DNA from 3 places in the Luteibacter sahnii genome. Region 1 is predicted to be linked to each of the others. Evidence: predicted binding sites of a transcription regulator. Region 1 holds the regulator's gene; each other region holds the start of a gene.
What was found. The regulator FliA, encoded in region 1, starts transcription of late flagellar genes. The targets are predictions, from matches to a motif close to TAAAGTTTNNCNNNCNNNGGCCGATAA.
Positions count from the first base shown of each region.

Region 2: the regulator FliA is predicted to act here: its motif matches at 8,255-8,281, upstream of PI246_RS15285 (methyl-accepting chemotaxis protein).
Region 3: the regulator FliA is predicted to act here: its motif matches at 2,274-2,300, upstream of PI246_RS17965 (methyl-accepting chemotaxis protein).

Region 1 covers NZ_JAQLOK010000001.1:491,428-501,975, forward strand. Annotated here, with positions in the region: gene flhA (flagellar biosynthesis protein FlhA) at 1-49, shown strand, start outside; gene flhF (flagellar biosynthesis protein FlhF) at 152-1,486, shown strand; gene PI246_RS02355 (nucleotide-binding protein) at 1,555-2,430, shown strand; gene PI246_RS02360 (RNA polymerase sigma factor FliA) at 2,427-3,158, shown strand; gene cheY (chemotaxis response regulator CheY) at 3,216-3,617, shown strand; gene PI246_RS02370 (protein phosphatase CheZ) at 3,627-4,268, shown strand; gene PI246_RS02375 (chemotaxis protein CheA) at 4,277-6,334, shown strand; gene PI246_RS02380 (flagellar motor protein) at 6,336-7,076, shown strand; gene motD (flagellar motor protein MotD) at 7,073-8,065, shown strand; gene PI246_RS02390 (ParA family protein) at 8,065-8,853, shown strand; gene PI246_RS02395 (chemotaxis protein CheW) at 8,850-9,413, shown strand; gene PI246_RS02400 (chemotaxis protein CheW) at 9,410-9,859, shown strand; gene PI246_RS02405 (DUF2802 domain-containing protein) at 9,916-10,314, shown strand; gene PI246_RS02410 (translocation/assembly module TamB domain-containing protein) at 10,393-10,548, opposite strand, start outside.
Region 2 covers NZ_JAQLOK010000006.1:95,781-106,328, forward strand. Annotated here, with positions in the region: gene PI246_RS15245 (amino acid aminotransferase) at 1-333, opposite strand, end outside; gene ttcA (tRNA 2-thiocytidine(32) synthetase TtcA) at 370-1,242, opposite strand; gene PI246_RS15255 (YdcH family protein) at 1,342-1,548, shown strand; gene PI246_RS15260 (GNAT family N-acetyltransferase) at 1,551-2,144, shown strand; gene PI246_RS15265 (HlyD family secretion protein) at 2,170-3,189, opposite strand; gene PI246_RS15270 (DUF1656 domain-containing protein) at 3,200-3,397, opposite strand; gene PI246_RS15275 (FUSC family protein) at 3,387-5,516, opposite strand; gene PI246_RS15280 (MarR family winged helix-turn-helix transcriptional regulator) at 5,527-6,018, opposite strand; gene PI246_RS15285 (methyl-accepting chemotaxis protein) at 6,311-8,221, opposite strand; gene PI246_RS15290 (DUF4156 domain-containing protein) at 8,429-8,836, opposite strand; gene PI246_RS15295 (M16 family metallopeptidase) at 8,924-10,548, opposite strand, start outside.
Region 3 covers NZ_JAQLOK010000012.1:31,541-42,088, forward strand. Annotated here, with positions in the region: gene PI246_RS17955 (sensor domain-containing diguanylate cyclase) at 1-19, shown strand, start outside; gene PI246_RS17960 (putative bifunctional diguanylate cyclase/phosphodiesterase) at 83-2,011, shown strand; gene PI246_RS17965 (methyl-accepting chemotaxis protein) at 2,462-4,108, shown strand; gene PI246_RS17970 (phytanoyl-CoA dioxygenase family protein) at 4,169-5,167, opposite strand; gene PI246_RS17975 (TetR/AcrR family transcriptional regulator) at 5,160-5,756, opposite strand; gene PI246_RS17980 (Lnb N-terminal periplasmic domain-containing protein) at 5,962-6,888, shown strand; gene PI246_RS17985 (hypothetical protein) at 6,878-7,213, shown strand; gene PI246_RS17990 (hypothetical protein) at 7,352-7,741, opposite strand; gene PI246_RS17995 (RHS repeat-associated core domain-containing protein) at 7,744-8,631, opposite strand; gene PI246_RS18000 (GGDEF domain-containing protein) at 8,769-10,241, opposite strand; gene PI246_RS18005 (EAL domain-containing protein) at 10,397-10,548, shown strand, end outside.

The DNA.
Region 1 (10,548 bases):
GGTTCCCGACAACCGTCGCGTCAAGCTGGTGACGGCACTGGGACGGTAAGGGCGCCAGGCAATGAGACACCGTTCGCCGAATCGGCGGACGGACGGAACGAACATAGCGATGCGGGCATGGCCGGGCATCGCCAGAGACAGGATCGAAGGCATGAAAATCAAGCGATTCGTTGCTCCCGACATGCGCCAGGCCATGCGCCAGGTGCGCGACGAACAGGGTCCGGATGCCGTGATCCTGTCGACGCGCCGTCTCGACGACGGCATCGAGATCATCGCCGCGCTCGATTACGACGAGGCCCTCGTGCGCGAAGCGGGCTTCGCACACGACGCGCCGGCCGCCAAGGCCACGGTGGCGCCGGTGCAGGACGACCGTGCCGCGCAGCGCGCCGCGCGCATCGACCAGGCCCGCGCCGCCACGGCCGCCGCCGTCGAGCGAGCGGCCCGGGCTGACGCAGCCGTGCATTCGAATGCCCCCCAGCGTCACGCCAGCGCCGCCCTGGCCGAGAGCGTCGCCGACGTGGTGCGTGCCGCCACCGCCTCCCCGGGCAACGACGCCGCGGTGAACGGCATGCGCGCGGAGATCAACGACCTGCGCGAAATGCTCCAGGTGCAGCTCTCGGCGCTCTCGTGGAACCACATGGAGCGCGAGCAGCCGCTGCGCGCCCGCGTGCTGCGCGAACTGACCCGCCTGGGCATCGACGCCGACGTGGCTCGCGCGCTGTGCGCCGAACTGCCGTCGGCCATGACCTCCGACCAGGCGCGCTACCTGCCGTTGGGACTCATTTCGCGCAACGTGCGCATCACCGGTCGCAATTTCGACACCGTCGGCGGCGGCATCACCGCGCTGGTGGGCACCACCGGCGTGGGCAAGACCACCACTATCGCCAAGCTCGCCGCCCGCGCGGTGCTTCGCCATGGCGCCGCGAACGTGGCGCTGATCAGCACCGACCAGTATCGCGTCGGTGCCGGCGCCCAGCTGGAGCGTTACGGGCGCCTGCTCGGCGTGCGCGTGTTCAATGCCCACGACGCCACCAGCCTGCGCAACGTGCTGTTGCAGCTGCGCGGCCGCCATACGGTGCTGGTGGATACCGCCGGCCTGGCCGGTAACGATCCGAAGCTGCAGGAGCAGTTCGACACGCTCCGTGCCATGGCCGACCTGCGGGTCTGCCTGGTGCTGGCCGCCAACATGCAGTCGCAGGCGATCGATGGCGCCATCCGTGCCTATGCGCCGTTGGCGCCGCAGAGCGCGATCCTCACCAAGCTCGACGAGGCGCCGCTCATCGGCGGCGCCATCTCGGCCGTGATCCGCCACCGCCTGCCGCTGGACTACACCACCGACGGCCAGCGCGTGCCGGAGGACATCGCCTCGGCCGATGCGCGCAAGCTGGTGCTGCTGGCCGCCCAGCGGGTCAAGCAGCGCAACGACGAGCCCGATCACGCCATACTTGCCGAGCGTTTCGGCCTGTCCGCTTCCGTGCCGGTCTGACCGAGCGAGGCACTTCCATGAACATCGCTACCGCCCACACCTCCTTTTCTCCGGCAGTGACTTCCTCCATGAACACACACGTCGAAAACACCCAGGCCGCCGGACTCGAGTGGCTGTCCGACCGCCGTCCCACGCGCAGCATCGCGATCGCGGGCGGCAAGGGTGGCGTGGGCAAGACGACGGTGGCGGTCAACCTCGGCATGGCCCTGGCCATGGGCGGGCGCGACGTGCTGCTGCTGGATGCCGACCTGGGCATGGCCAACATCGACGTGCTCCTCGGCCTGCAGCCGGTGCGCCATCTGGGCCACATGCTCGAGGGTGCGTGCCGCATCGAAGACCTGGTGCTCGACGCCGCGCACGGCCTGAAGGTGATCCCGGCCACGTCGGGCACCCGCCGCATGGCCCAACTGCCGAACATCGAACATGCCGCGGTCATCCGGGCCTTCGACGAATACCCGCTGGCCCCCGAATACCTCATCGTGGACACCGCCGCCGGTATCTCGGACAGCGTGTCGATGTTCGCCGCGGCCTCGGACGAGGTGGTGGTCGTGGTGTGCGACGAGCCGGCCTCGCTCACCGACGCCTACGCGCTGATCAAGGTGCTCTCGCGCGAGTTCGCCGTGAACCGTTTCCGCATCGTGGCCAACATGGTCCGCCATGCGCAGGAGGGCCGGGCCCTCTTCGAAAAGCTTTCCCGCGTGACCAGTCGCTTTCTCGAGGTGTCCCTCGATTTCATGGGCATGGTTCCGCACGACGAATACCTGCGCCAGGCCATCCGTCGGCAGGCGGCGGTGGTCGACGCGTGGCCGAGCAGCCGGTCGGCGGTCGGATTCAAGAATCTGGCCAGGTCGGTCGATACATGGGGTGAACCCGAGCCCCGCGTGCAGGGACGGATCGGCTTCTTCGCCGACCGTGCCCATCTGGGAGGAGGGTTGCCGTTGTGAGCGTAGCGAGCGAATACCTTGAAATCACTCGGGTTCCGGCGGATCAACTGGTCAAGACCCATGCGCCGCTGGTGCGCCGGATCGCCTATCACCTGATGGGCCGGCTGCCGCCGAGCGTGGATGCGAACGACCTCATGCAGGCCGGGATGATCGGGCTGCTCGAGGCCGCGAGGAATTATTCCCCGACTCGCGCGGCCAGCTTCGAGACCTATGCGGGCATCCGCATACGGGGCGCGATGCTGGACGAACTGCGCAAGACGGACTGGACCCCGCGCTCCGTCCACCGGAAGTTGCGCGAGGTGGCGGAGGTGACGAGGCAGATTGAAAACGAGACGGGTGGCGACGCCGACGACGCGGAAGTGATGAAGCGCCTGGGCATCGACGCCATGGAGTACAACCAGATCCTGGCCGACGCGGCGAGCGCGCGTTTGCTGAGCCTGACGGCGCCCGAGGGCGACGAGGGCGCGGCGATCGACGTGGCCGATCCGGACGCCACCGGGCCCGACGGACTGTTCGAGCAGGACGGCATGCGCGAGGCGCTGGCCCAGTCCATCGACGGACTGCCCGAGCGCGAGAAGCTGGTGATGTCGCTGTACTACGATGACGAGCTCAACCTGAAGGAAATCGGTGCGGTGCTGGGAGTGAGCGAATCGCGCGTGTGCCAGATCCATGGCCAGGCGCTCATTCGGCTCCGCGCTCGCATGTCAGGCTGGAAAGACAAACCCTGACGGCATTCCGGTGCCGTCGCCGGTCAAAGAAAAACGCGCAGTAGGCGGAGAGACGTTTTGGACAAGAACATGAAAATCCTGGTGGTGGACGACTTTTCCACCATGCGGCGCATCGTCAGGAACCTGCTGGTGGAGCTGGGCTTCACCAACACGCTGATCCAGGAGGCCGAAGACGGCAATGCCGCGCTCGCGCTCCTGCGCTCGCAGTCGTTCGACCTGGTGGTGACCGACTGGAACATGCCCAACATGACGGGCATCGACCTGCTCCGCGCCATCCGCGCCGACGCCAATCTCAAGGCGATGCCGGTGCTGATGGTCACGGCGGAAAACAACCGCGACCAGATCATCGCCGCGGCGCAGAGCGGCGTGAACGGCTACGTGGTCAAGCCGTTCACGGCGGTCACGCTCAAGGAAAAACTCGACAAGATTTTCGAACGTCTCGCCGCGGCGGCGGGCTGAGGAGCAGGCATGAACACGACGATTTCCGCTGGCCAGGACGTGGCCCCCGAACTGCGCGAGCTGCTCGACGCCGACGACGCCACCGCCTTCGAACAGGCGCTGGACCGCCTGATCCGTAGCCGTGAACAGCACATTTTCCTCGCCCTGGGCCACCTCGCCCGCGACCTGCACGAGTCCGCCCGCCGGCTCGCCGCCGACATCTCGCACGATGGTAACCCGGGCAACATGGGCGACGCGCGCAAGCACCTGCGCGACGTGCTCGAGATGAGCTCGCAGGCGGCCCATCGCACGCTCGACTTCAGCGAGCGACTCCGCCCGCAGGCACAGTCGCTCGCCCGCGACGCCGACGAGGTGCTCGTGCTCGACCCGGCCGATGCGTCGTTCGCCTCCAGCGCCCGTGCGCTCGCCGTTCGCGTGGGCGACTTCGCGCAGAACTGCGACATCGGCCTGGGCGAGATGGTCGAGGCGCAGTCCTGGCAGGATCTCTCCGGCCAGCGCGTGGCCCGTGTCGAAGCCTTCATGGCCAAGGTCGAATCCTCGCTCGTCGAACTGGTGCGCCTGACCGGCTCGCTCGCCGGGGGCACCGCGCCGGCCGCGGAAAAAGTCAGCCAGGACGAAGTGGATCGCCTGCTCAGCGAATTCGGCTTCTGAGCGGCACGATGAGCGTGGAGCTGGACAACGAGCTGCTCAACGTCTTCCTGATCGAGGCGCGCGAACTGCTCGAGACCCTGGGCGAACAGCTCGTGGACCTCGAGGCCTCGCCGGGCGACGTCGACCTTCTGAACGCGGTGTTCCGTGCGTTCCATACCGTCAAGGGCGGTGCGGGCTTCCTCGGCCTGCACCCGATGGTGGAGCTGTGCCACCGCGCCGAAGACCTGCTCAACGAAGCCCGCAACGGCGCGATCGTGCTCAACGCGGGCTTCATGGACGCGTTGCTGGAGTCGCTCGACCTGCTCAACGACATGATGCGCGCCGCCGACGGCGGCGTGCCGATCGAGCCGGCCTCGCGTTCGCTGCTCGATCGCCTGCTGATCCCCGGCCGCGCCGCGTCCGCCCCGCCGGTGGCGCTGGCGACGCCGGTGTCCGCGCCGGTGGCGGCCGCGCCGGCGTCGCGGCCGCACGATCCCATCGAAGACGAATTCGAAGCCATGCTCGATGCCGCGCGCGCCGAGCAGGCGCCGGCGGCGGCCCCGTCGGGCACCATCAGTGACGACGAATTCGAAGCGTTGCTCGATTCGCTCTACGGTACCGGTGCGCCCGGCGCGGAGTCCGAGGCAACGGCGACACCGGCACCGGCACCCGCCCCCGTCGTCGCGGCGGCCGATCCGAACGTCATCAGCGACGACGAATTCGAAGCGTTGCTTGATTCCCTGCACGGCACCGCCGCACCGGGCGCGCATGCCGTCCCGCCGCCGCCAGCCCCCGCGCCCGTCGTCGCACCGGCGTCGGCCCCCGTCCCGACGCCTGCCGTCGTGGCCGCGCCCGCGCCGGGTCCGGTCGCGGAGACGCCGGCCCGCGGCGGCGAAAAACGCCAGGCGTCGGGGACCGACACCACCGTACGCGTCGACACTCACCGCCTCGACAACCTCGTCGACGCGGCGGGCGAGCTGGTGCTGGTGCGCAACCGCCTCACCAACCTCGCCCCGCGCGGCTCCAACGATCCGATGGAACGTGCCATCGGCGAGCTGGAGCGCGTGGCCGAAGACCTCCAGAACGCCGTGCTGCGCATGCGCATGCAGCCGGTCGGCAAGCTGTTTTCCCGTTTTCCGCGCATCGTCCGCGACCTGGCCCGTCAGCTCGGCAAAGAGATCGAACTGGTCACCGAGGGCGAAGACACCGACATCGATCGCACCGTGGTGGAGGCCCTGGCCGACCCGCTGGTGCATCTGCTGCGCAACGCCGTCGACCATGGCATCGAGATGCCCGAGGCACGCCAGGGCGAGGGCAAGCCCCGTCAGGGCACCGTACGCCTCGCCGCGGGCCAGTATGGCGACCGCATCGTCATCACGGTCACCGACGACGGCAAGGGCATGGACCCGGAAGTGCTCCGCCGCAAGGCCGTCGAAAAGGGCCTGATGGACGCCGAGCAGGCCGCGCGGCTGGACGAGCGCGAGTGCTACGAGATCGTCTTCCGCCCGGGCTTCTCCACGGCCAGCCAGGTGTCCGACATCTCCGGTCGCGGCGTCGGCATGGACGTGGTCAAGACCAAGATCGTCGAACTCGGCGGCACGCTGTCGATCGACTCGCGCGTCGGCCACGGCAGCACGGTACGCCTGTCGGTGCCGCTCACGCTGGCGATCCTTCGCGTGCTCATGGTGCGCGTCGGCCATCGCCTGCTCTCGCTGCCGATGTCCAACGTGGCCGAAGTGTTCGAACTGGCCGACGGCCAGGTGCAGCGCCTGGACGGCCGCGTCGTCGCCAATCACCGCAACCGCGCCTTGCCGCTGGCCGATCTCGGCCGCTGGGCGGGCGTGGCGGGGAAGGGCGGTCACGTGGTGGTGGTGCAGATCGGTCACCAGACGCTGGGCTGCCTGGTCGACGAGGTGCTCGGCCGCGAAGACGTCATGGCCAAGCCGCTCGGACCCTTCCTCAAGGACGTGCCCGGCGTGGCCGGCGCGACCATCACGGGCGACGGGCGCATCTCGCTCGTGCTCGACCTGGCCGGATTGGCCGACGATGCCGGGCAGGTGCTGCCCACGCTGAGGATGGCTGTCTGACATGGATGTCGTGAGTCTCGTCGGCACGATCCTGGCCTTCGTGGTCATCATCGTGGGAACCATCCTCAAGGGCTCCAGTCTCGACGCCCTGTGGAATCCCGCCGCCTTCGTGATCGTGTTCCTCGGCACCTTCGCCGCCCTGCTCGTGCAGACGCCCGGCCCCGTGCTCAAGCGCGCGTGGTCCATGCTGCCGTGGGTGTACAACCCGCCCGACATCGAGTCGGAAGACCTCGTCACGCGCATCGTGGGATGGAGCGAGATCTCCCGACGCACCGGGCTCCTCGGGCTGGAGCCCGCGATCGAGCGCGAGACCGACCCGTTCATCCGCAAGGGGCTGCAACTGCTGGTCGACGGCACCGAGCCCGACGCGATGCGTTCGGTGCTCGAGGTGGAGGTCTACGCCCGCGAGCACACCGATCTTGAGGCGGCCAAGGTCTTCGAGAATGCCGGCACCTATTCGCCAACCATGGGCATCATCGGTGCCGTGATGGGGCTGATGGCGGTCATGCAGAACCTCGCCGATCCCAGCAAGCTCGGCCACGGCATCGCCGCCGCCTTCGTCGCGACCATCTACGGCATCGGCCTGGCCAACCTGCTGGCGTTGCCGATGTCCTCGCGCCTGAAGGGCCTGGCCCGCAAGCGCTCGCAGATGCGCGAGATGCTCGTCGAAGGCCTGGTCTCGATTGCCCAGGGCGACAACCCGCGCCACATCGAGAGCAAGCTGCAGGGGTTCCTCTCGTGAAGCGACGCCACCACGAAGAACACGTCAACCACGAGCGCTGGGCGATCCCCTACGGCGACCTCATCACGTTGCTGCTGGCGCTTTTCGTGGTGATGTACGCGGTGTCGGCCGTGAACGAAACCAAGTTCAAGGTGATGGCGCAGTCCATCAACGAGGCGTTCAACGGCACGGGCAAGGTGATCGACCCGGTCAGTCAGTCGTCGCCCGCCACCCAGGTGCCGCTGCCGAATCAATCGCGCTCGCCCACGGCGTCGCCCATCGCGAAGATCGACGTGCCCATCCCGCCGCGCAATCTGCCGCTGCCGGGTCACGAGGGGGCCGCCACCGAACACCAGGACGGCACCAAGCGGCAGACCGCGACCGCCAACGACGCCGATGCGGCGGCCGGCAAGACCGAACAGAACAGCCTCAGTCAGATTTCCGACGAAGTGCAGCGGGCGATGAAGCCGCTGATCGACAAGAGCCTCGTGAGCGTGCGCCAGACGCAGGACTGGCTCGAGATCGAGGTCCGCACCGACATCCTTTTCCCCGTGGGCGTCGCCAGGCTGCAACCCCAGGCCGAAGACGTGCTGCGCAAGCTCGCCGGTATCCTCGCCCCCTTCCCGAATGCGATGCGGATCGAGGGCTACACCGACAACACGCCCATCGCCACGTCGACGTTTCCCTCCAACTGGGAACTGTCGGCCGCCCGCGCCGCCACGGTGGCGCGGCTGCTCACGCTGGCCGGGGTCGACCCGCACCGGGTGGGCATCATCGGCTGGGGCGAGTACCGCCCCTCCGCCGACAACGACACGCCCGACGGTCGCAATCGCAACCGCCGTGTGCTGATCGTGGTGATGAGCGACAAGGCCGCACCGGCACGCTTCTACAGCGACGCCGATCGCGTGGACCTCTCGACGACCGCGCAGCCGTCGTCCGCGCCGCGCGCCGCCGTGCAAGCGCCGACGGCCGGTGCCGCCCGCTTCGCACCCGCGACGGAGACACGCTGATGCGCATCTGGGCCGTATCCAACCAGAAGGGCGGCGTGGGCAAGACCACCACGACGGTTGCGCTCGGCAGCCTGCTCGCCGAGGAAGGCAAGCGCACGCTGCTGGTCGACATGGATCCGCACGCATCGCTGTCAGGCTACATCGGCGTGGAGGGTGAGGCGCACGGCAGCGTCTACGATCTCTTCGGCGTGAGCGGCAACCCGCCGCCCGTGCGCACCCTGGTGCACGCGACCAGGTGGAATCAGCTCAGCGTGCTGCCGGCGTCGGCGGCGATGATCACGCTCGATCGCCAGCTGGGCACGCGTCCCGGCATGGGCCTGGTGCTGTCGCAGGCGCTGGCCGAGCTGGCGCCGGATTTCGACCACGTGCTGCTCGACTGCCCGCCGGTGCTGGGCGTGCTGATGGTCAACGCCCTGGCGGCGAGCGACCGCCTGCTCATACCGACGCAGACCGAAGCCCTCGCGCTGGCCGGACTCGAGCGCATGGTGCGCAGCCTGTCGATGATCGAGCGCTCGCGTGGCAAGCCGTTGCCGCGCACCATCGTGCCGACCCTCTACGACGCCCGCACGCACGCCTCGCGTGCCAGCCTGGCGCAGCTTCGCGAGCAGTACGGCAGCGTGGTCAGCGAGGCGGTGATCCCCACCGATACCCAGATCCGCGAGGCCAGCGCCGCCGGCGTGCCGCTGGCGCATTGGTCCGCCGCGCGTCGCGGCGGTCTCGCCTACCGCCAGTTGCTCGACGAACTGCTGGCCCTGCCGATGCCGTCCGTGACGGACGCGGCCGCGTGAGCGACGCCATGCAGGATGTCGAACAGATCGTCGCCGATTACCTCGCCGAACTGCTGACGCCGGCTCCGGCGCCCGTCGCGAAGCCTGAGCTGAAGGTGGTGCCGATCCAGAGCTGGCGCGACGCCACGGTGGCCTCGCGCCAGGCCGATCCCCGCTACCTCCTTTGCCGGGCGGGGGGCGTGAAGCTCGCCGTGCCGATGGCCGACGTGACGCATATGGTGCCCATGCCGCCATTGAGCCCGCCGAACGTGCCCAATCCCATCTGCATGGGGCGTTGGCGCCATCCCGGCGGCGAAGCCCGCGTGGCCGATATGGGGGCCGTGCTGTCGCCGGACATGGCAGGCATCTCGGTGGCCACGTTGGTGATCCTGCGCGACCGCGCGTGGGCCATCGCCTGCGTGATCGACGACGAGCCGGTGGAATTGCACGCCGACGCCATCCAATGGCGGCAGGGTGCCACCTCGCGCCCCTGGCTCGCGGGGATGTCGAAAGAACCCAAGTGCGGCGTGGTCGATACCGCGGCGCTCATCTCGTGGCTGGAACAGGAACTGGGCCCATGACCGAAGCCTTACGCGACGACCGCAGCACCTGGCTCGGTTTTTCCCTGGAAGGACAGCGCTACGCCGTGGCGTTGTCGAGCGTGCGCGAAGTGATCCGGCCCGGCGACATCACGCCGGTGCCCGGCGCCCCGGACGACGTGCTCGGCATCGTCAACCTGCGCGGCCAGATCGTGCCGGTGCTTGATGGCCGCCGCCGCTTCGGCCTGGATACCCACGTGGACGCGGAAAAGGAAGACGCCCAGCGCGTGATCGTCTTCGACGACGCGGGTACCGTGGTGGGCATGCGCATCGACCTCATCGGCGAGATGCTTCGCCTGGCACCCGACGAGATCGCACCGCCGCCGCCGGGACGCGCGGAACGCCGCGACGATCCGGTGAGCGGCGTGGTCACGCGCGACGAGGGCTTCATCGCGCTGGTCGACGTGCAGCGGCTCTGCCGCGCGTAGGAGCGCGGCCTGCCGTCGGTGGGTTATCCTCCACGCTGATTCCGGAGCCTGCGCGCATGAACCCCATCATCGGTGACGTGCTGATCGCCCTGGCCGTCCTCAACCTGGTCGGCCTTCTCCTGGTGTTTTACCGGTTGGGCCGGGTGCGTCCGGCGCCCGCGAGCGAACCCAACGCGCCGCCCGTGCCGGTGCCCGATCCGGAACCGACGATCCAGCCCGACCAACTCGCCGGCATGCTTCGCCGGCTCGAGAACCGCCTGGGCGACATCGAAGACCAGGTGCGGCGCACGCCCACCGTCAACGTCGCCACCGATAGCGGCGCCACCTCGGATCGCACGTTGGCGCTCGCCCAGCGCCTTGCCCGCCAGGGCGCGTCGGTGCAGGACATCGCCGACACCTGTGGCATCTCGTATACCGAAGCGGAACTGCTCCACCGTTTGCACGCCGCTCGCTGATCGCCGCCATCGGCCGCTGTGGTTCGGGGCGCGGTGCCCCGTCGCGAGCGCCGGCCTTGCGGCGGCGCTCGCGCACGGCTAGCGCTCCAGGCGATAGTTGAGGCTCGCCCGCGAGAAGTCCGTGGCGTTCTGCGCTTCGAAGTTCCACCGGTGGCTGAAGATATAGCGCAGGGTGATCACCTGGCCCGGATCGAACAGGCCGACGCCATAACTCAGGTAAAGGCGCGGCGAGAG
Region 2 (10,548 bases), on a different contig from region 1:
GATCTTGAGCGCGCCGGTGCCGCCGAGCGCCTGCGCGGTCACCACGCGGCGATCGGCCAGGAGCGGCGACGTCGCGCCGAAGAGCAGCGTCTGCACGGCGGCATCGTAGAGCGCGATGCCGTCGATCGGAAGATAGCCCCGGGGCAGTTGGGCCTCGAGCCGGGCTTTTTCTGCCTCGCGCACCGCACGCAGCAGCGGCACGTGGCCTTTCGCGTCGTAATAGACGCCCACGCCAAGGTTGACCTTGTCGGCACGCGCGTCGGCACCGAAGGCTTCGTTGAGGCCAAGGATCGGATCGCGCGGCGCGAGTTCCACGGAAGAGAAGAGAGTCATGATCGGCGGGCCCTGGATCTGGAAAGACGGAAAGGATCAGTCGTTGTCGTCGGCGCTGTCGCCACCGGCCAGCCACGCGTGTGCGTCGGCCATGGCCGCGCCGTCACGCGCGCCGAGCGCACGGAAGTCGAACAGGTCGCGGTCGGCGAGCTGCGAAGGCGCCACGTTGCCCAGCGCGCGGAACATCGTTTCGGCACGCCCGGGATGGTTTTTTTCCCAATCGGCGAGCATGCGCTTGATCACCTTGCGCTGCAGGTTTTCCTGCGATCCGCAGAGGTTGCAGGGGATGATCGGAAAGGCGCGGGCCTCGGCGTAGGCGGCGATGTCATCCTCGCGACAGTAGGCCAGTGGCCGGATCACCACATGGCGGCCGTCGTCGGACTTCAGCTTGGGCGGCATGGCCTTGAGGCTGCCCTGGTAGAAGAGGTTGAGGAAAAACGTGCCGAGGATGTCGTCGCGATGGTGGCCCAGGGCGATGCGCGTGATGCCGTTGTCGGCCGCCCATTGGTAGAGCGCGCCGCGGCGCATCCGCGAGCACAGGCTGCACATCGTCTTGCCCTGGGGAATCACCCGGGTGACGACGCTGTAGGTGTCCTGCTCGATGATGTGGAACGGCACGCCACGCTCGGCCAGGTAGTGCGGGAGCACGTGCTCGGGAAAATCCGGCTGCTTCTGGTCGAGATTGACCGCCACCAGCTCGAAGCGCAAGGGCGCCTTCGCCTGCAACGACAGCAGCATGTCGAGCAGGGTGTAGGAATCCTTGCCGCCGGACAGGCAGACCATGACCTTGTCGCCCTCCCCGATCATCCCGAAGTCGGCGATGGCCTGGCCCACCTGCCGACGCAGGCGCTTGGCCAGCTTGGCGGCTTCGTAGGTCTGTTTACGGGTGGCGTCGGGCGAGGCGGACATCGGCGGGGGCTTGGCAGGACGGGCGGCCCCCTATTGTAGCCGCTGCGCAAGGCTTCGCCGGGCGTTAGACTGCGGGTTCCCTTTTCGCCGGCCGACGCCATGCAGGTTCCGGACCCCATCGAGCTGACCCGGCTCCTCGCCGAGCTGAAAACCGAGCACCGCGAGCTCGATACGGCCATCGCCCACCTCGCCGACACCGTCGGTCGCGACGAGATCCAGCTGACCCGGATGAAAAAGCGCAAGTTACAGCTGAAGGACGCCATCGCCCGCGTCGAGAGCCGGCTCATCCCCGATCTGGATGCCTGAACGTGACGCCCATCCCGCTCGAAAATGCCCACGTCACGCTCGAACCCCTCGGCCTGCATCACGTGGGGCCACTGGAACGCGCCGCGGCCGATGGTGAACTGTGGAAGCTCTGGTTCACGTCCGTGCCGTCCCCTGGCCAGATGACCGCTTACGTCGAGGCGGCCCTGCGTGGCCAGCAGGCGGGCCGGATGTCGCCCTGGGCCGTGCGTGAGAACGTGAGCGGCGAGATCGTGGGCACCACCCGCTACTACGACATCGTCGAAGATCCCCCGCGCCTGGCCATCGGCTACACGTGGTACGCGCGGCGCTGGCAGCGCAGCCACCTCAACACGGCCTGCAAGCACCTGCTCTTCGCCAACGCCTTCCAGAACGAGGGCGCGGTGGCGGTGGAATTCCACACCGACGCATACAACCAGGATTCCCAGCGCGCGATCGAGCGGCTCGGTGCCCACCGCGAGGGTGTGCTTCGCGCCCACAAGCGGCGGCCCGACGGCTCCCTGCGCGACACCGTGTGCTACAGCGTGCTGGCCACCGAGTGGCCCGATGTCGACCGCTGGCTCCAGCTGCGCCTGTCCCGCCTCATCAGCCTTCGATAGGCGGCCGCCCGGCGCGCTGCGCCCCTCACCGACGCGCCACCCGATCCCCCGCCGGCGGCCGCACCACCAGCGTCGCCGTCATGCCCGCCGCCAGCACGGTGCCCTCGGGCAGGTGGGCCGTATCGATCCTCACCCGCACCGGCACGCGCTGGGCCAGCCGTACCCAGTTGAAGGTCGGGTTCACCGAAGCGAGCAGGTCGCTGCCCGTGGGGTTATCGGCATCGGTGATGCCCCGGGCGATGCTCTCCACCGTGCCGTTAAGGTGGACGCCGCCGCTCAACAGGCGAATGTCGACCGGATCGCCGACGTGCACGCCCGGCAGCTTGGTTTCCTCGAAATACCCGTAGATCCAGTACGAATGGCTGTCGATGAGCGCCAAACGCGCGGCGCCCGCGTTGGCGTAGTCGCCCACGCGCACGTCGAGGTTGGTGACGTAGCCGTCCACCGGCGCACGCACTTCGGTGCGGTCCAGGTTCAGTTCGGCCAGGGCCAGTTCTACCTGCGCCTGGGCGACGGCGGCCAGCGCTTGCTGCTGGGAGGCGCCAGCCTGCTTGGTGCTGGCCTGCGCGGCCTGCCAGCCGGCGCGTGCGGCGTTGGCCGCGGCCAGGGCGTTGGCCTTGTCCTCCGCGGAGATCACGTTGTTGATGAGTTTCTGCCGGCGCTGCGACTGGGCCGCGTACATCTCGTAATTGGCCCGGCTCTGCTGCGCGCTCGCCGACGCGGCGTTGATCGTGGCCCCCGACGCCCGCGCGGCGGCCTCCGCCGCATTCACGTTGGCCTGGGCCTGGGCGACCGCGTTCTCGTAGCGCGAGCGATCGACCACGAAGAGCAGGTCGCCCTTCTTCACCGACTGGTTGTCCACCACGCGCACGTCGGTGACCAGGCCGGCCACGTCCGGGGCGATGCGCACCACTTCCGCGCGCACGCGGCCGTCGCGCGTCCACGGGGAATACATGTAGTGCTTCCAGAGGAAGTGGCCGGCGATCGCCGCGAGGACGACGACGATCGCGGTCACGGCTATGCGAACGACGGAGGCGAGTTTCATGGCGGGGTACTCAGAACAGGAAATACGCAAAGGCGCCAAAGACGCAGACAAAGGCGGCGAGGCGGAACAACGACGGGTGCCACACCAGGCGATAGAGCCCGAACCGCCCGGCCACGGCGTCCAGCGCCCACAGCACCAGCAGCGACACGACGAAGACGACGAGCAGCCCCGGCACGAGCGCGTCGCCGAGGGCGATTTCACGGGGCATGGGCGATCTCCTTGGCGAGGGGCGCATCGGGCATGTACGCGGCAACGGCCGATTCGCTGTCGAGCAGCGCCATGCGGATGAGGCTGAGGTGTTCGAGCAGGTAAGCCTGCCCGTCGTGTTCGCAGACGCCGGAGATCGCGGTCGCCACCGCGTCGCGGGCGGCCACGTAGGTGGCCACGTCGGGCGAGGTGTAGAAACGCGCGAGGCGATCGAGCGCCGTGGCGAGATACGGTCGCAGCGCATCGGGCACGTCGCGGCCTGCCATGTCGTGGCGCATCTCAATCACCGCGCGGCCGGTCTCGTGCACGGCGAGCGCCCACGCGATCAGCGCCCGCGAGTCCGCGCTGCCCGGTTCGGTCTGCGCCACCACCTGGCTGACGAGGTCGTTGTTGACGCTCTCGAAGCGATGACGCAGGCCGGGCAGCGGCGCGTTCGCCGCCAACGCCACCTGGCCGCGCAGGCGGGCCATGAGACGTCGACGCAACCACGGACTACCGACCGCCGGGGGAATCACCACGAACGCCGCGGCCGCCGCACCCAGCCCGATGATCTGCGCGATAGCATCGTTGATCGCATGCGCCGGATCGAAGACCTGGATGTTGTTCAGGCCCAGCAGGTAGGTGAGGCCGAAGGCCCACCCCAAACCGAAGGACGCGGTCTTTGGCGTGAACATCATGACCAGCCCGACCGCGATAAACGGAAACACGCAAACCGCCATCAGGCCGAAGCCGTCCACCTGGGTGAGGATGAAGAAGAGGCAGATGAACGCCATCGTCATCCCGCAGAGATAGCCCAGCATCACGATCCACGTGGTGCGCGTTGGATTGGGCGCGGTAGCGAACAGCCCGGCAAAGACGGTCGCCAGCAGCATCGCGCTGGAGCCGAACGGCCAGGCGCTCTGGATCCAGAAGGCGCCGAGGGCGAGCATCGTCAGCGTGGCACGAGCCATGGCGATGCCCGCGCCGAGGAAATCGTTGCCCCGGTCGAAACGCACGCGCTCGGCGGAGATGGTCGGAAACGGCCGCGACGACTGCAGGGCGGCCGCCGACTCGACGTAATCGTGCAGTTCGTCGGCAAAGCGGCGGATCAACGCCGCACCGGTATCGAAGTCGCGCAGGTCCTGCGCGTCGGCCAGGGAGGCCCGCAGGGACACCACGTCCGCATCGATCGCCTTGCGTGCGTCCACCAGCGGCGGCAGCAGCGCCTGCGCCGCGCGACCCGCACCCAGGGGGCCATCCAGGCCCTTGCGCAGGGGGGCATAGAGCCGAATGAGCGCATCGGCCGCTCGCTCGCGATGCGCACGCTTGAGCCGGTTGATGAGGTGGTGCAGCGACTGGAAACTCGTGGACGTCGCCATGAAGCGCTGGTTGAAAAGGCGAAGGTGGTTGCTGCGCGCGCGTGTCTCCACGTCTTCGAACACCACCGAACTGCGCAGGTCTTCCAGGGTGACCGCCGCGCGCACGAAACGCAGGTGTGCGTTTTCCATCGCCTCGCGAGGCACCACGCCGCCCACGGCACCGCGGACGAAGGCGATGAAGTCGGTGAACTGCTCGCGGCCCGTTCGGCGCATCACGTCGCGCATGCGCGCGGGAAACACCGCCTCGCTCACCACGCCACTGACCAGCAGGCCCAGCAGCACCTCGCTCATGCGCGCCCACGCGGAGTCGAAGACGTTCAACGGCGCATTGATTACCGGCACGGCCACCAGCGCGGTACCGTAACCGGCCAGCACGAAGGCGTAGGACTTGAAGTTGCGGTAGAGCGTCGCACCGGCGGTACACAGGCCGATCCACACCGACAGCGAGAGCAGGAAGAGCACGCGCTGCTGGGCGAACGCCGACACGATGACGATCGCCACCAGCGTGCCGACCACCGTGCCGATGCCGCGGTAGAAGCTCTTGGCCAGCACCATGCCCGATTGCCGGTTGGCGACGATGATGGTGGTGAGCATCGCCGACGAGGGCGACGGCAGCGCCAGGCGCATGGCGATCCAACCGGTGAGGAAGAACGCGATGAGCGTCTTGACCACCAGCAGCCACACCGAGGCCTCCTCGCGCAGGGCTTCGACCAGCACCTGGCGAAACGCGGGCGTGCGTTGGGTGGAATCGACGGCAGCCATGGCGATCTGCTTACTCCCCGAACCCGGTCAGCATCTTCTTGAGCAGGGTCTCCAGTTGGGCCTGCTCGGCGGCGGACAGGTGACGGGTCTGCCGGTGCAGGAGCGTCACGATGTCAGGGAGGAAATGATCGATCAGCTCAAGTCCTTCCGGCGTGAGCGACAGGGCGACCTTGCGCCGGTCGCCCTCGCTGCCCGCCCGCGCGATGTAGCCCATCTCGCACAGTTCAGTCGTCAGGCGGGTGACGTTGGCCGACTTCTCGCCGGCCGCCCCGGCCAGTTCCGACGGGGTGAGCGTGTTGTCCGGGGCGCCATACAGCATCATGAGGATGTTGTATTCGGCGTGGTTCAGCCCGTGGGGGCGCATGACCGCGTTGGCCTGGTCGTGGATTTCCTTGTAGATGTGCTTGATCAGGCGCACGAGCACGGCTGGCGCCCGGGGAAACGCCGGGTATTTGCGTCGTGTGACGTCGAGGCGGGCTTCGGTCGGGGCGAAATCGCTCATCGGGCGGTCCAGCGGCAGGAAACTTACGACATAAGCATATTATTCATTTCTGAATTATCAATGTCTGTAGTTTTTGCCTGTTCGCCTCCGTTCTTACCGTTCGATACGCAACCGGTGGAAGCGACAGATGTCGGCACCCTCCTCCATCAACGTCCGCCGCGTCCGATCAATCCAACCCTGGTTCAACGGCCACCACGTGGTCACGATGGCGACGAAAGGCGTAACGCAGGCCGATTAACGCACGAAGGCCGCCGTCGCCGGCGGCCTTCGTGCGTTACGCCCCGGCGATAAGTCAGATCCGGAAGCCGCCCACCACGGCCTCTAGCGTGCGCGTCTGGTCTTCCATCGCCTTGGCGGCCGCGGCCGCCTCTTCGACCAGGGCCGCGTTCTGCTGGGTCATGTCGTCCAGGTGGGTGACCACGCCGCTCACCTGCTCGATCCCCTGGCTCTGCTCGGTCGTGGCCGCCATGATTTCGTCCATGAACGTGGCGACGTGCGTGACGCTGGCGGTGAGTTCGCCGATGCGCTGACCGGCAACCTTGGCCAGTTCCGCACCCTGGGCCACGTCGTCCACCGATTCGGCGATCAACGCCTTGATGTCGCGCGCGGCCTTCGCCGAACTCTGGGCGAGGCTGCGCACCTCGCCGGCCACCACGGCGAAGCCGCGGCCCTGCTCGCCGGCGCGCGCCGCTTCCACCGAGGCATTGAGCGCCAGCAGGTTGGTCTGGAAGGCGATGCCGTCGATCACACCCACGATATCGGCGATCCGCGCCGACGAGCGGGTGATGGCATCCATCTTGACCACCACGTCGTCCACCGTGTCGCCGCCACCGCGCGCCGCCTCGGCTGCTTCGCGGGCGAGCGTATTGGCTTGCCGCGCGCTATCGGCGTTCTGGCGGACCGTCGCGGTAAGTTCTTCCATCGATGCGGCGGTTTCCTCCAGCGCGCTGGCCTGCTTTTCCGTGCGCTGGGAGAGGTCCATGTTGCCCGTGGCGATCTGCGATGCCGCCGACGAGATCGACGACGAGCTGTCGCGCACCTGGCGCATCATCGACTGCAACCGCGCGACGAACCCGTTGAAGCTGTCGACCACGCCGTTGTATTCGCTACCCGACCCCTGATCCAGGCGACGGGTGAGATCGGCTTCGCCGGAGTTGAGATCGTCGATATTGGCCTTGAGCGTGCCCAGCTGTTTCATCAGCGCGCGGATGCCCAGCACCAGCGCGACCAGGAGCAACACCGCCAGCGGCAGCTGCACCGCGGCGAGCTTGCCGAGGATGCGTGTGGTGTTCGCGGTGAGCAGCCGCGTGGGCAGGCTCGTGGCGAGCACCCACGGCGTGCCCGTGACCGGCTGGAGGAACAGCGTGTGCGATTCGCCGTCGACGTCGTAATCGCGCTCCACCTGGCCGCCCTTGGCGATACCCGGCAGCGCGTCCTTCACCTGAGCGATCATCGCCGAACTGCCGGCGAGGTCGGCCAGCTTCTTCAGCACGATGTCGTCCTTGATGTACGTGCTGTTGCTGACGATGGTGCCGTTGGGCTCCACGATCAGGATCTGACCGTGCACCTTCTTCTCCATGTCGGCGACGAGGCGGTTGAAGAAGCCCAGCGTCACGTCGACGGTGGACACACCGAAGATGTCGTCGCCCTTGTAGATGGCCATCGCGCAATTGGTGCGAGGCTGGGCGCTGGCATCGTCCTTGTAGGCATCGGCCCACAGACAGTGGCCGCGAGGCGCGCTCAGGCCGTTCTTGTACCAGCTCTGCTCCCAGTACTTCAGGGCGTCGGGCTGGTTCCAGTGGGTGTTGACCACCAGCTTGCCGCTCGCGTCGCGGGCGAAGAACGTGCTGTCGCGCTCCTTGGTCGGTTCACGCTTGAACGGCAGCGGCCAGATACCTCCGCCGAACACGTCGACGTCGCCGTACTGGTCGACCAGGCCCGGCTGCAGGCGATCGATGGAGGCGCTGTCCATAAGCGCCACGGTCTGGGTGATGCTGCGCTGCTGGGCTTCCACCTGGTGCAGCTTGTTGGTGATGACCGTGCCGATCTCGTCCACCTGCCGACCTACCAGTTCGGCCTCGGTGTCGCGCAGATCGGGACTGACGAACAGCCGGATGACGATGAAGGTCAACGCCACGAGGAGAAGGAAATAGAGTGCCAACGCCGACGTGTAGCGGGCTTGGGTCGACTTGAGGAAATTCACGCGTAGGGACCGGAAGGGGGCTGAGGACACCGCTTGACGGCCCGCCGCTCGTAATCTTTAGTTCACAAAGATGAAATATCTGTATTTGTGACAAAGATCACAATGTAAGCGTTTACATGAACTTACCGATATGTATCGAAAGCGTTTGCCAAGGATGGCAACAGGTCGATCCGACGCAGGGACGGGCAGCGCCCGCCCCGTTCGCCGTCAATTCTTGAGCGGCACGGTCTCGAAACCACCCTGGGGCGTCGTGTTCTGCGGCGGCGGAGTGGGCGAATCGCTACGGGATGCCGCGGCCGGGCGCGCGCCGCAGGTGTAGGCGCCCCAGTCCTGCGAGCCATCATGCGGCTCGCCCATCGGCTTGACGGTGTCCGCGCCCATCTTGGCCGCCTCGTTGCGGGCCAGCACTTCGAGTTCGTCGCGCACCTTCAGGTCGCTGCGATCGACCGGACCCACGCGATTCATGACCGAGACCGTCACCTTGCCTTGCTCGCGGCAGCCGGAGGTGTCGCCGTTCCACGCGGTGCGCACGTTGCGTGCGCCGTCGTCGAGCTTGATGCCCCACGAACAGGCGGACAGGGCCAGGGGGATGAACAGAACGAGGGCTTTGCGCATGGGCGGCTCCGGGAACACGGTCGCGCCTATGCTAGCCCGAGGAAACGGAACGCGCGATCACCGCCGCGCGTTCCGTGCGGTCGGCGTTTACCTCGACGCCTTTACCGGATCGCCGTCTCCGTCGATCACCTGCACCTCGCCCAGGTTGAGCGCACGCACCGGGGCCTCGATCTTGCGCAGGTCGCCGACGATTACCCAGGTCAGCGAACCGGGATGCATCACCGCCGAAAGCGCCGCCTCGGCGGAGCCCCGGTTGACGCCGTCGATGCGCGCCTTGAGCGTCTGCACGTAATCGTCGGGCCGGTCGTAGATGACGATGCCTGACAGGGCGGAAAGCACCGACGCGGTGGTCTCGAAGCTGCCCGGCAACGCGCGCACGCGCTGGGCCTGTACCTTGGCGATTTCCGCGTCGGTCAGCGGCTTCGGACCGATCACGGCGCGGATCTCCTTGAGGATTTCCTCTGCCGACGGCGCGGTCTTGTCGGTCTGCACCGGCGCATAGAACAGCATCGGCCGCTGGCCCTTGGCATCGGACAGCATGCTGCCCGCGCCGTAGGCCCAGCGTTTCTGCTCGCGCAGGTTCATGTTGAGGCGCGAGGTGAACGTGCCGCCGAACGCCGCGTTGGCGATGCCCAGGTCGATGGCGTTCTTCGCCTTGGTAGAGGGGGCGAGCAGCCCGGCCAGGATCAGCGATTGCGGCGCGTCGGTGCGGTTGACCAGGAAGACACGGGGCTTGGCCTGGGCCGCCACGGTACCGATGTTTTTCGCGGGGATCGTGCCGGGCGGCGGCGTCCAGTCGCCGAACGCGGCGTCGAGCCGCGGCAGGATCTGGGCCAGCGTGGTGTCGCCGGCGACGAGGATGCGCGCGTTGTCCGGGCGCAGGTAGTCATGCTGGAAGGCCTTGAGGTCACCGGCGTTGAGAGAGGCAATGGCCTTCTCCGTACCGCTGCCGGTGAACGGGATGCCGTAGGCATGCGCCTTGCCGTAGAGCAGGGGCGGCAGCGTGCGCAGGGCGATGCTCGTGGGGTCGGTCTTCTCCTGGGCGATACCCGCGATCCACTGGCCGCGCACGCGCTCGATGTCGGCCGCCTTGAACGCCGGATGGCGCACGACGTCGGCGAACAGGTCGAGCGAGGGACCCAGTTCGCTGTTGAGCGCGTTGAGCGCGACGGCGCAGGTATCGAGCGAGCAGCTCGAACCGATCATCGCGCCCAGGCGTTCCTTGCGGCGGGCGATATCGACCGAATCCAGGTCGGCCGTGCTCTCGTTGAGCAGCGTGGAGGTAAAGCTCGCCGTGCCCAGCTTGCGGCCCTGGTCGGCGGCGTAGCCCGCGTCGAACAGGATCTGCACCTGGGTGACCGGGATCGTGTGGCGCTCGGCGAGTACCACCTCGATGCCGTTACGGAGTTTTCCCCGCTGCAGGCCGGGGAACGACAGGCTCGGGAAGCTCGTCACCTTCGGCACGCCGAGGGCACGATCCACCGTGGAGGTCGCCACGGTGTAGTGGCCGGCCGGCGGCAGCACCGGCGCCGGGCGTCCGTCCGCCGCGGGACGGCCGACGACGGCCTTGTCCTCGGCCGCCGGATCGAAACCCGGTCCCGCCGGCATCACGGTGAGCGTGTAGCTGCCCTTGCCCAACCACTTCTTTGACGCCGCCAGCACCGATGCGGCCGTGGCGCGCTCGGAGCGGTCGAGATCCTTGCGGTAGGCGC
Region 3 (10,548 bases), on a different contig from region 1:
CCGCGAGTCGTTCCCTTAACGGGAGCCCCATCGTCTGTGCGCGGGGTGGTTCAGGATTCGCCCGCGCGGCCGATACGTTGGCATGCACGTATTCGGCCCAACCTGCGACGCCCTGATCTCCACCGTGCCTTCACCTGATACGCTGAGCCAGGCGAATCGGCTCGTGGAGGCCTTGGTGTCGGACCAGTGGGATGCATGCGCCATCCATAGCGACGTGGCGCTCGCCAGCGTGACGTCGGAGCGCGATCGCCTCGCGATGTTGCGTAGTCTCCAGCTATGGGAGGCTATCGATCCGCCGGAGCTGGATCGCATCACGCGCCTGGTTGCTCAGGTCTTCGACGTGCCGACGGTGCTGGTTTCGTTGGTCGGGCAGGATGAGCAGCGCTTCATCTCGAAAACCGGATTCGAAGCCCGGGGTACGGAGCGTGAGGTTTCGATCTGCTCTTACGCCATCCAACAAACCGACGTCTTCGAGGTGCAAGAGCTGCGCGAAGACGATCGTTTTGCTCAAAACCGCTTGGTGACCGGCGGCCCGCTGCTTCGCTTCTACGCAGGCGCACCGCTGATCACCGCCTCGGGCCATGCGATCGGCACGTTGTGCCTGATCGATTACGTACCGCGCTGCCTCTCCGAAGAACAGCGCCAGCAGTTGCAGACGTTCGCCCGCCTGGTGATGGACCAGATCGCGCTGCGCCAGAGGGTTGGCCGCCGCGACCCGGTCACCGGCCTGTTCAACCGGCAGCAGTTCAACGCCGACCTGGCGGTGCTGGCCGAGACGAAGTTTACCGACACGCGCAATCTGGTGCTGATCGATGCCATGGACCTTCCCATGGCCTACCGCCTGGCGCAGGCGCTGGGCATGGGGCCGGTCGAGGCCGTGATCCGGACCGTCGCGCAACGCCTGGAAGACATCGTCGCGCCGCATGCCCAGCTCTACCACGTGGCGGTGTCGCGCTTCGCCTTCATGCTTCCTGCGCTCGAACCGGCCGACATGATGTCGTTGCTCGCCTCGGTGGAGGAGGCGGTCGCGACGCTCGTCGAGGCGCAGGGTATTCCGTTGCAGCCGGTGAGCTACGGCGGCATCGTGCCGTTTCGCGCCGACGACACCGACGACGCCCTGCGCAAGGCGATGAGCGCGGTGCAGCAGGCGACGCTTTACCGCAAGCCCTGGCAGTGGTACGACAAGGCCTATGACGTGGCTTGCCGTCGGCAGTACCGTCTCGCCACCGACGTGGCGGCGGGTATCGACAAGCGGCAGTTTCGCGTGGTTTACCAGCCGAAGGTGCGCCTTGGCGATGGTCGCATCATGGGCGCCGAAGCCCTGCTGCGCTGGACGCATCCCGAACTCGGCGAGGTATCGCCCGCCGAGTTCATTCCGCCTGTCGCGCGAACACCCGTCATGCAGGCACTGACCGACTGGGTGATCGATGACGTGTGCCGGCAACAGGCGGAATGGGTGGCGGCGGGCTTTGGCATGCCGGTCTCGATCAACGTCGAAGCGTCCGACTTCGCCGATGGGCGATTGCTCGACCGCATCCTCGAGCCGTGCGTGCGACATGCGGTGGAGCCCGGTTTCATGGAGCTGGAGATCACCGAGGGCGAATGGCTCGCGGGGGCCGACGAAGTGCTGCATCAGTTGGCGAAGCTGCGCCAGGCCGGCATCAAGATCGCGATCGACGATTTCGGCACGGGTTACAGCAATTTCTCGTATCTCTATGACATTCCCATCGACACGCTCAAGCTGGACCAGCGGCTGACGCGCGGGTTCATGCGCAACGAACGCCAGATGGCCGTCCTGCATGGCGTCATCCGCCTGTGTGGGCGTATCGGCTTGTCTGTGGTGGCCGAGGGAATCGAGCGGGTGGAAGAGCACGCCAGCCTGCTGCGCTTCGACTGTGAGTTCGGCCAGGGCTTTCTCTATTCCGCGCCCGTCGTGCCTGAGCAGTTCGTCCAGTGGATGCATCAGGGCGGATGCGTGCCGGTCACGCCGTCGCGCGCCGTCGCGCGTTAAATCGCCTCATTTCGTCTTACCGAATCGTCGGGCCCGCCAGGGCTAGCGGCGCTCGCCCGTAAGGCGAGCGCCCTTGGTGCGCTATTCCGGTATTTCTTTATGTAAATAAAAAAACATTAAAAAATATCACTTGAAGTTTTCTAAGTCTAGATGGTTCAGGGGTTTCATTGGATGGCAAGGGCACGGCGCGCCTTCGTGCCGTGAGTGCCGCCGGTCCATCACGTATGTGACGAAACTAATTCACCGTTTTTGCATAAATGTCTAAAGGTCGTGAATGGTGCGCCGATACCGTCTTCAGGACGGGGATACCTCGGCTTCCCGGCGTGACCGCCTTCCACGCGTTGGCTCGCAAGGCTGCTCCGGTATCGGGGCAAGGCGCATGAGGCGCCGACAGATTGACTGTCCTTCACCAGCGCGGGGCGTTCCCCCGGGCGCCAACGGGATCGTGCTATGGAATTTCTCAGACTTGCGTCGCGCAATAAGTTGATCTTCGGCGGCTTCACCCTGATCGCGGGCATCGTTGCCGCGCTGGTGATTGTGGTCTATGTCTGTCTAGGCTCCATGCAGCAGAGCAGCCTCATGGACGTGCACACCAACGAAGTGCTTCGTGTCGAGGCGCGCCTGTTGACCGCGCTGGTCAACATCGAGACCGGGCAGCGGGGTTACCTGCTCAGTGGCAAGGAGGCGTCCCTGGAGCCTCTGCGCCTGGGCCAGAAGGACTACCAGACGGCACTGGGTAGCCTGCGCCAGCTGACCGCGGATAATCCCGTGCAGCAGCGGCGCCTGGATACCCTCGATGCGGGTTACAAGGGCTGGCTCGCCGACGCGATCGACCCCACGCTGGCGCTGCAGAAGCAGGCGGCCGTGGGCGCGTCGAGTAACGAGGCCGTGGCCCTCGAGCGACAGGGCAAGGGCAAGGCGGGCATGGACGCCATGCGCGCCGTGCTCAACGACTTCGCCACCATGGAGCGCTCATTGCTGGAAGCGCGCTCGACCCAGGCGGCGGCCACCCGCAGTCGTGCCATCGGCGTACTGCTCGGTGGTGGTGTCCTTGCCGTTGCGCTCATTCTGGGCGTGGCGACCGTGCTGGTGCGCAGCATTCTGACCCCGCTGCGTGACGCCTCCGCCGTGGCTGCGCGCATCGCCACCGGTCAACTGGGCACGGCGTTCGCCGTCACCCGTGGCGATGACCTTGGCCGCATGCTCAACGCGCTCAAGGAGATGGACGACAACCTCGCCCGCATCGTCGGTGCCGTGCGCGAGAACGCATCGCAGGTCGAAAGCGCGGCGCGTGATATTTCCGCAGGCAACGACGATCTGTCCAACCGTACGCAGGAACAGGCCTCGTCGCTCGAAGAAACGGCCGCCTCGATGGAAGAGATGGCCGCGGCCGTGAAGCAGAACGCCGAAGGCGCGTCGCTCGCCCGCAAGATTTCCCATGAGCTGCGTGACGATGCGCGTAGCGGTGGCCTCGTCGCCAAAGACGCGGTCGATGCGATGGGCCAGATCACCGAGGCCAGCCGGAACATCGGCGAAATCGCGGTACTCATCGACGAGATTGCCTTCCAGACCAATCTGCTCGCACTCAACGCGGCGGTCGAAGCGGCTCGCGCGGGCGAGCAGGGCAGGGGATTCGCCGTGGTGGCCGCCGAGGTGCGCAACCTCGCCCAGCGCAGCGCGAGCGCGGCGAAGGACATCAAGTCGCTCATCGGCGAAACCGTCGAGCGCGTCACCAACGGTGCCGACCTGGTCGAACGCACCGGCAAGGCCCTGGCCGATATCCAGCAGGGTGTCGTGCGCGTCGCCGACATCGTCAGCGAGATCGCGGCGGCCTCCGAGCAACAGTCCGCCGGTGTCGAACAGGTCAACGGTGCCGTGTCGGCCCTGGACGAAGTGACCCAGCAGAACGCCGCGCTGGTCGAAGAAGCGAGTGCCGCGAGTCGCCAGGCGCTGGAGCTGGCTCGCGAACTCATGACCCAGGTCGCGTTCTTCAAGGTCGGCGAGGCGGTCAACGGCGCAAGCCCGGCCCCGGCGGTGGCGAAGGCGCGACCCGTGACGCCGGCTCATCGGCCGACGTTCGCCGCCGGCATGGCCTGAAGCGCCAACCACGTCTCCCGCTTTGGCGGGAGGCGTGTCGCCGCCGGACCGGGCCTGCGCCTAACCCTTCCAGGCGTGCGTGTGCGCGAACCGCGTCGGCCGTAGCGAAAGGTATTGCACCACGCGTGGAACGCTCGCGCGATTCGGGCTGCTGCCGTGGGGCAGCAGGTGGTGCCAGATGATCATGTCGCCGCGTTTCGCGGCGATCGGTGTCAGCGTCAGCGTGCGACGGGCATGGTCCTGGGCGCTGACCCCGGGCGGCACGGTCGCCAGCCAGTCCTTGAGATGGCGATGGAAACCCGGTACGCAGCTGAACGCGCCTTGGTGTTCGCCGACGTCGGCGAGATAAAGGATGCCCTGGACATCGAGCGGGTGCGGCTCGGCGAGCGTCGTGTCCCAATGCAGGTGGGGTCCGGGAAAGGGCCAGCCCGGGCGCTCGGGTGGATTGAATCCGGCCTGGTCGAGCGTCACCCACAGATCGTCGCGGCCCCACAACTGGGCGTGCGCCTTGTGGATGCGCGGCGCGAGCCGGTTCGCGGCCAGGGCGGGGTGCCGTAGCAGGGGCACCCAGATGGAATGGCCGCGCGACGCCCCGTACCAGCTTTCCGGATCGTCGGGCGTGGCGCCCAGGTGATCGTATACCGCGCGCTCGGACGCCTGCGCCGCCGCCTCGTCGATGGCCTGACGGAGGATGACGTAACCGTTCTCATGCCAGTGAGCCAGATCGTCGTCGGTGAGCCCGGCGACCCGGTCGATATCCCGCACGATCGAACCGACCGCTTCGCCCTTCAGCGCACGCCTGAGTCGATCGCGCGATGCCGCGTCGCTCCGAGCCGCGACCCAGGCTTCGAACGCGGCGTATGTCGGGCGCTGGTGATGCAGGTAGCGCAGCGTTTCAAGCACGTTGAGCCCGAGGCCGGCGAGCAGTGTCTTCTCGAGGTCGTGGGGCAGGGGTGCGACCGAGCCGGGCGCGAGATGTGCCGACCAGTAGGTGCGAAGGGCACCGATGCCGAGGAGGCTTTCGGCATCGTCGGACACCCCGTCCATGGCGTCAGCCATGGGCCAGCTCAGGCCACAACCGCTTCAGGCCGTCGTCGACCGTGCGGCGAGGGTGGAGTGTCCAGCGGCTTTCCATGCAGCGCAGCACCGCCACGCGAAGCGCACCCAGCGCACCCATGGCCAGGTAGCGTGCATCGATGCGGCTCAGTCGCGGCAGGCGGGCCGTCAGGGCACCGGCGAGTTCGGTCTCCCAGGCCTCCATGTTCAGCAGTTGGCGAGCGCGCAGCAGCGGCGTGTCGTGCACGAGCGTGCCGACCGATACCAGGTCGGTGGCGGGGAGGGCATCGACCAGGGCGAGAACGCCCTCGCGGAGTATGGCGCGCGGCGAGAGCCGGGGGTTCGCCTCCCTGATTCCGTGGACCAGGCGGTCCCTGGCGGCATCCATCCACGCGAAGACCACCTCTTCCTTGCCGGCGAAGTAGTTGAAGAAGGTGCGCCGCGAGACGCCCGCCGCGGCGGCGATGTCGTCGACCGATACCATGTCGTAGCCCTGTCGAGCGAACAGCACCAGGCTGGCGTCGACGAGCCGGGCTCGGACGGCCTGCTTGTTTTCTTCACGACGGCCGCGTGGTGGCGTTGGCGTGCGCATGGGCGAAGCTTACCAATCCTCCCGGGATAGTCGGCGGTTTCTAAAAAAATGCATCAAGTGCAATAATGGTCCAGGGGTTCAACCGGTGATGGAGATACGCTTGGTAGCGTTCCTGGGTGTGTTGGTGAAGCGGAGCCTCGTCGCCCTGACGGTCGTGGCGCTGGCGCTGGCGGCCGCCTGGCTCGGCCTGGTGGTGTGGTTCCACATGCCGAAACGGGCGTTTCTCAACGTCATCGCCACGACCGTTTTCGGCACCCTTTGCGCGGCGTCACTGCTGCCGTCGCGCCTGGGTTTCGTGGAGCCGATACGCATGGCCGCGGCCGTGGGCGCGGCGCTCATCCTCGTCTATTGGGCGAGCCTGCGCCCTTCGGCCGACCGTACCTGGGCCCCGGACGTGGCGCGCACGCTCCAGGCGACCGTCGACGGCTCGCACGTCCGCCTGACCAACGTGCGCGATTTCGAATGGACCGGCCCGGAGCGTGCCACGGAGCGTTGGGTGGAGCGCGATTACGACCTTGACCGCCTTCGCGGCGTCGACCTGGCGCTGTCATACTGGATGGGCCCGGCTATCGCGCACACCCTCGTCAGCTTCGAATTCGACGACGGACGCCACCTGGTGTTTTCGGCGGAAATCCGTCGCGAAAAGGGGGAATCGTTTTCGGCGTTCGGTGGTTTCGTGCGTCGTTTCGAGTCCATCCTAGTGGCATCCGAGGAAGACGACATCTTCCGGGTGCGCACCAACTGGCGCGGCGAGACGATGCACCTGTATCGCTTGCGCATGCCTCCCCAGGCGGCGCGGGCGTTGTTCCTGGCCTACCTCGACCGGGCGGAACGGCTCGATCGCGATCCCGCGTTCTACAACACGCTCACCAGCAATTGCACCACGGTCATCTTCGACCTGATGCGCACGATCAGCCCCGGGCTTCCCGCGGACCCCCGCATCCTGCTTTCCGGTTACGTCGATCGCTATGCCTTCGACGAAGGGGGGCTGGTACCGGGCTACCCGTTCGATGTCTTGCGGCGCCAGGGCGACATCACCCAGCGGGCTCGTCAGGCCGGCCCGGGCAGCGACTTCTCGCGCGCCATCCGCGACGGCGTGCCGGGCATGGAATCGACGCGCGATGCGCGGTAGCAAAGGCGTCGTACGCAGCCTGCTGCTCGGCGTGGTGGTGGCGTCCAGCGGTTGCGCCATGGTCAAGGTCGGCGACGTGTCGCCGCGCGAATACATCGCCCAGCGCCGTGGCGACATTCTCTCCAGTCGCCACCTCAGCGACCAGACGAGCGAGACGCTCGCCATGGCGGGCCTCGATGCCGCCGCGTGCGAGCACTCGTCGCCGCCGCCTTGCATCTTCATGGCAAAACAGTCTCCCTGGCAGGGGCGGTTTCACCGGCTTACTCTACGTCTAAACGCTGCTACCGGCTGGGAAGGGGATATGGCTCATACGGAGCTGGCTTAAGAATTTTGTCGACCCGCTTCCGATTGTAGAAGGCTTGTTCTTATTCAGGATTAATCTGAACGGTTTCGTGCAATTTTCGTTTGAACTGCGGCATTTCTCGCCATGCCTCCAAAGCAAGGTTAGTCAATTGTCGACCACTTATTCCAGTGGCAGTGGAGAGGCTGGCTGGACAATGCGTAAGCCAATATCTCCGTACTCGTTATCAACGACTTTCTCAATGTTGAAGTCTACCCCTGGGAATCTGGCTTTTATCTGAAATGACCAAGCCTCCTTGAATATCGACAGTAACTGATTGATCAAGGGAGCATCGGCATCCCACTCATCACCAGCTACCTCGGAAATGAACTCCCCAAGCAGAATGATGTTCATCCAAGACTGCGCTTCCTGCAGAGAAGCATATCCTTGGAGAGCTTCCGCTCTTATTCCTTCCGATCCGATGTCATCTCTGTCAAAGAAGATATATCCGTCCACATTCTGCAATGTCGGAACAACGTATTTCATCCAATAGACCAGTCGGAAAATTTCCACGCTCAGCCTTCTTCAGTTTTTTGTGGCGGCGGCGCCTGCGGTGGAGAGGACGGAATTTCATCGGCCCGGGGGGGCCTGACCTTGCCCGCTCCTCCATGCTCTGTTCCATCCGGCGCAATATTTGGTTCCCATTCCTTTACATTAGGGCGAGGAATGTTTCCGTGGGGCTTGCCTGTAGGACGGTACTGCTTTCCCTGGGTGGGCTTCCCGGATGGGTATGTCGTATAGCCGCCTTTCCCATCAAGGACGGAGTGCGGAGCTCCACCGGCTTGCGGTAAGGGCGGTGGGGGCTTGGACCGGCTCTCCACAATATGGTCATAAACTGATTTGGCCGTATCGCCTATGGCATTTTGAATCTTTCCGCATGCTTCCACACACACTCCTGCCGCCACAAGTGCAGCAGCGCCTACGTATATTACTCCTGCGCTGACAGCGACTCCGCCCTCGATAATACAGGCGTCTTCCGCACAGCGACCGTCAGGATCCGTCCTGTTGATCGGGTTATTCTGCGTGTATGCGTAGCGACTGAATGTGTAGATACTTCCTGCCTCTGGGCTGACAGGATCAGTGCTTAGGAAGCGCCCGGCGGTGGGTTCGTAGTACCTGGCCTGCATGTACACCAGTCCCGAATCGGGATCGCCGACATGTCCGGTATACCCTGGCCCAGCGGCGGGAGCTCCCATTACCTGGCCCCCATAGGGTCTGTAGTCCGTCGTCGTCAGGAGATTTCCTGCCGCATCGGCCGTTGCCAGTACCGTACCTTGAGGATTGGTGTAGTAGTAGGTAACCGTTTCGGCTGCCGCCGCTGTTCGGGCTGCCATCGCCAGGTAGGGAACGAGAATGACAAGCAACAGGCGTAAAAGACGGGTCACAAGCGTCCGCTGATTCATACGTATCCCCTCCTCATACCCAAGCCGAACAGCCGGGAGGCTGTCAGGCGGCCGCCGTGCTTGAGGTGCGCCGCATCCTCAACGATAACATCGACCGGATCGGGGACGTACCATGACGCTGGCCGACGTCGCGTCGCTCAGGCGACGCGTATCGCCTCATGCACCACGACGCGGTTGCGGCCGAGGGCTTTCGCTTCGTAAAGCGCGACGTCCGCGTCGCGCAGCAGGCGATCGAGGGTGGGCCAATCGCGCCCCTGGGTGGAGGCGATCCCGACGCTCAGGGTCACCGGATGGGTGGGCTGGCCGTCGAAATCCTGCGGCAGGGCGCCGATAGTGGCACGCACCACGTCCATGAAGCGCCGTGCTTCGATCGCGCTGACGTGCGGAAGGAGCATGAGGAACTCCTCCCCACCGTATCGGCCAACGACGCAGGCGGGCATCCCATCGCCTTCACGCGCGAGCGCCCTGGCGACCTGCTCAAGGCAGCGGTCACCGGCCAGGTGCCCGTAGCGGTCGTTGTAGAGCTTGAAATGATCGATGTCGATAAGAGCGATGCACAGGCCACGGGCGTGGCGCGCCGGCTCGTATTCCCGTGACAGCCAGCGGAACAGGCCGCGCCGGTTGAGCAGGCCGGTCAGCGGATCGTGCAGCGCGGCGTGCTGGAGCCCGCGACGCAGCGAGCGCAGCTGTCCTTCGATCGTCAGCTGGTACCACGCGATGAGCGTGCCGCGCATCGTGAAGACCAGGAGCACGGTCGCCATCGCGTAAAGGGCGAGCACCGGTTGCGCCTGCGTGAAGGCGAACGCCGCCAGGCTCGCCGCGATGCTGAGCGCGAGGGGGCGCAGGCTCACCGAAAGGCGTCGCTGCGCCGCGCTCGGCCTGAAACCGCGCATCCAGACCGTACGCCGTCGTGCCAGCATGATGCCGAGCATGGCTGTCGGTGCCGAGAGCAACACCTCGGGCAGGTAGGACTCCGACGCGAGCACGAAGCGGTTATGCACGGACGCGGCGGCAGCGTCGATGATCATGAAGGCGGTCAGCACCGCGTAGAAGCGGCGCTCGTCGGCGCGTCGCGTGCCGAGCAGCCGGATGCCCACGAAGATCACCACGAACAGGTCGAGCACGTCGAAGAACAGCATCAGCCGCTCAGGCGGTGTCGCGTCCGAGGCCAGCATCTGTCGCGTCGACAGGTAGAAGAGCCCGGCCGCGAGGGTACCCACGGCGACATCCGCGACGGAGGCCCATCGTAACAAGGGCGTCGCCGGATCGTAGGCCGCGGCCGACACGAAGAAGAGGCTCGACAGGCAAAACCAGAATGTCGGATCTGCCATCACCAGGGTGCCTTCGTGGTGCACCAGGCTGTCGGCGAACAGCAGGATAAAGGCGGTGCCCTTGGCGAGCAGCCCGCCCAGCAGCAAAAGCCAGAGCGGCCGGTTGTGGGTCACGGCCAACATCGCGCGGCGGGCGCAGAGCAGGGCCGTGACGCCGAGCACCGCCAGAACGAACGCGTAGCTCCAGGTCATCCGGCGCGGGAATGGCAAAAGCATGGTCCCGGCGTGGGCCGCAACCAGCACGGAGTAGAACGCGGGGGTCCAGCGCTGGATACGCATGAGGCCTCACGATGCCTCTTGAAAGGACGGAACCATCATAGTCGGCGACGCGGCCCGGTTCTTGAATAGCCATGGATAACGCATCGTGCCCCGGGGCGAGCTTGCGTTTTCGGCCACCGGGTGCCTATATGACCGGAAATCCAAGGGCAATTCCAATGAAGGGTACGTCGTGCATGGGGTGTGGTAACGCGGCGGAGGTGGCCCAACGGATCACGATGGCCTTCCAGCCCATCGTCGACGTGACGTCGCAAACCGTGTTCGCCCACGAAGCGCTGGTGCGGGGCGTGCATGGCGAGACGGCGGGCGA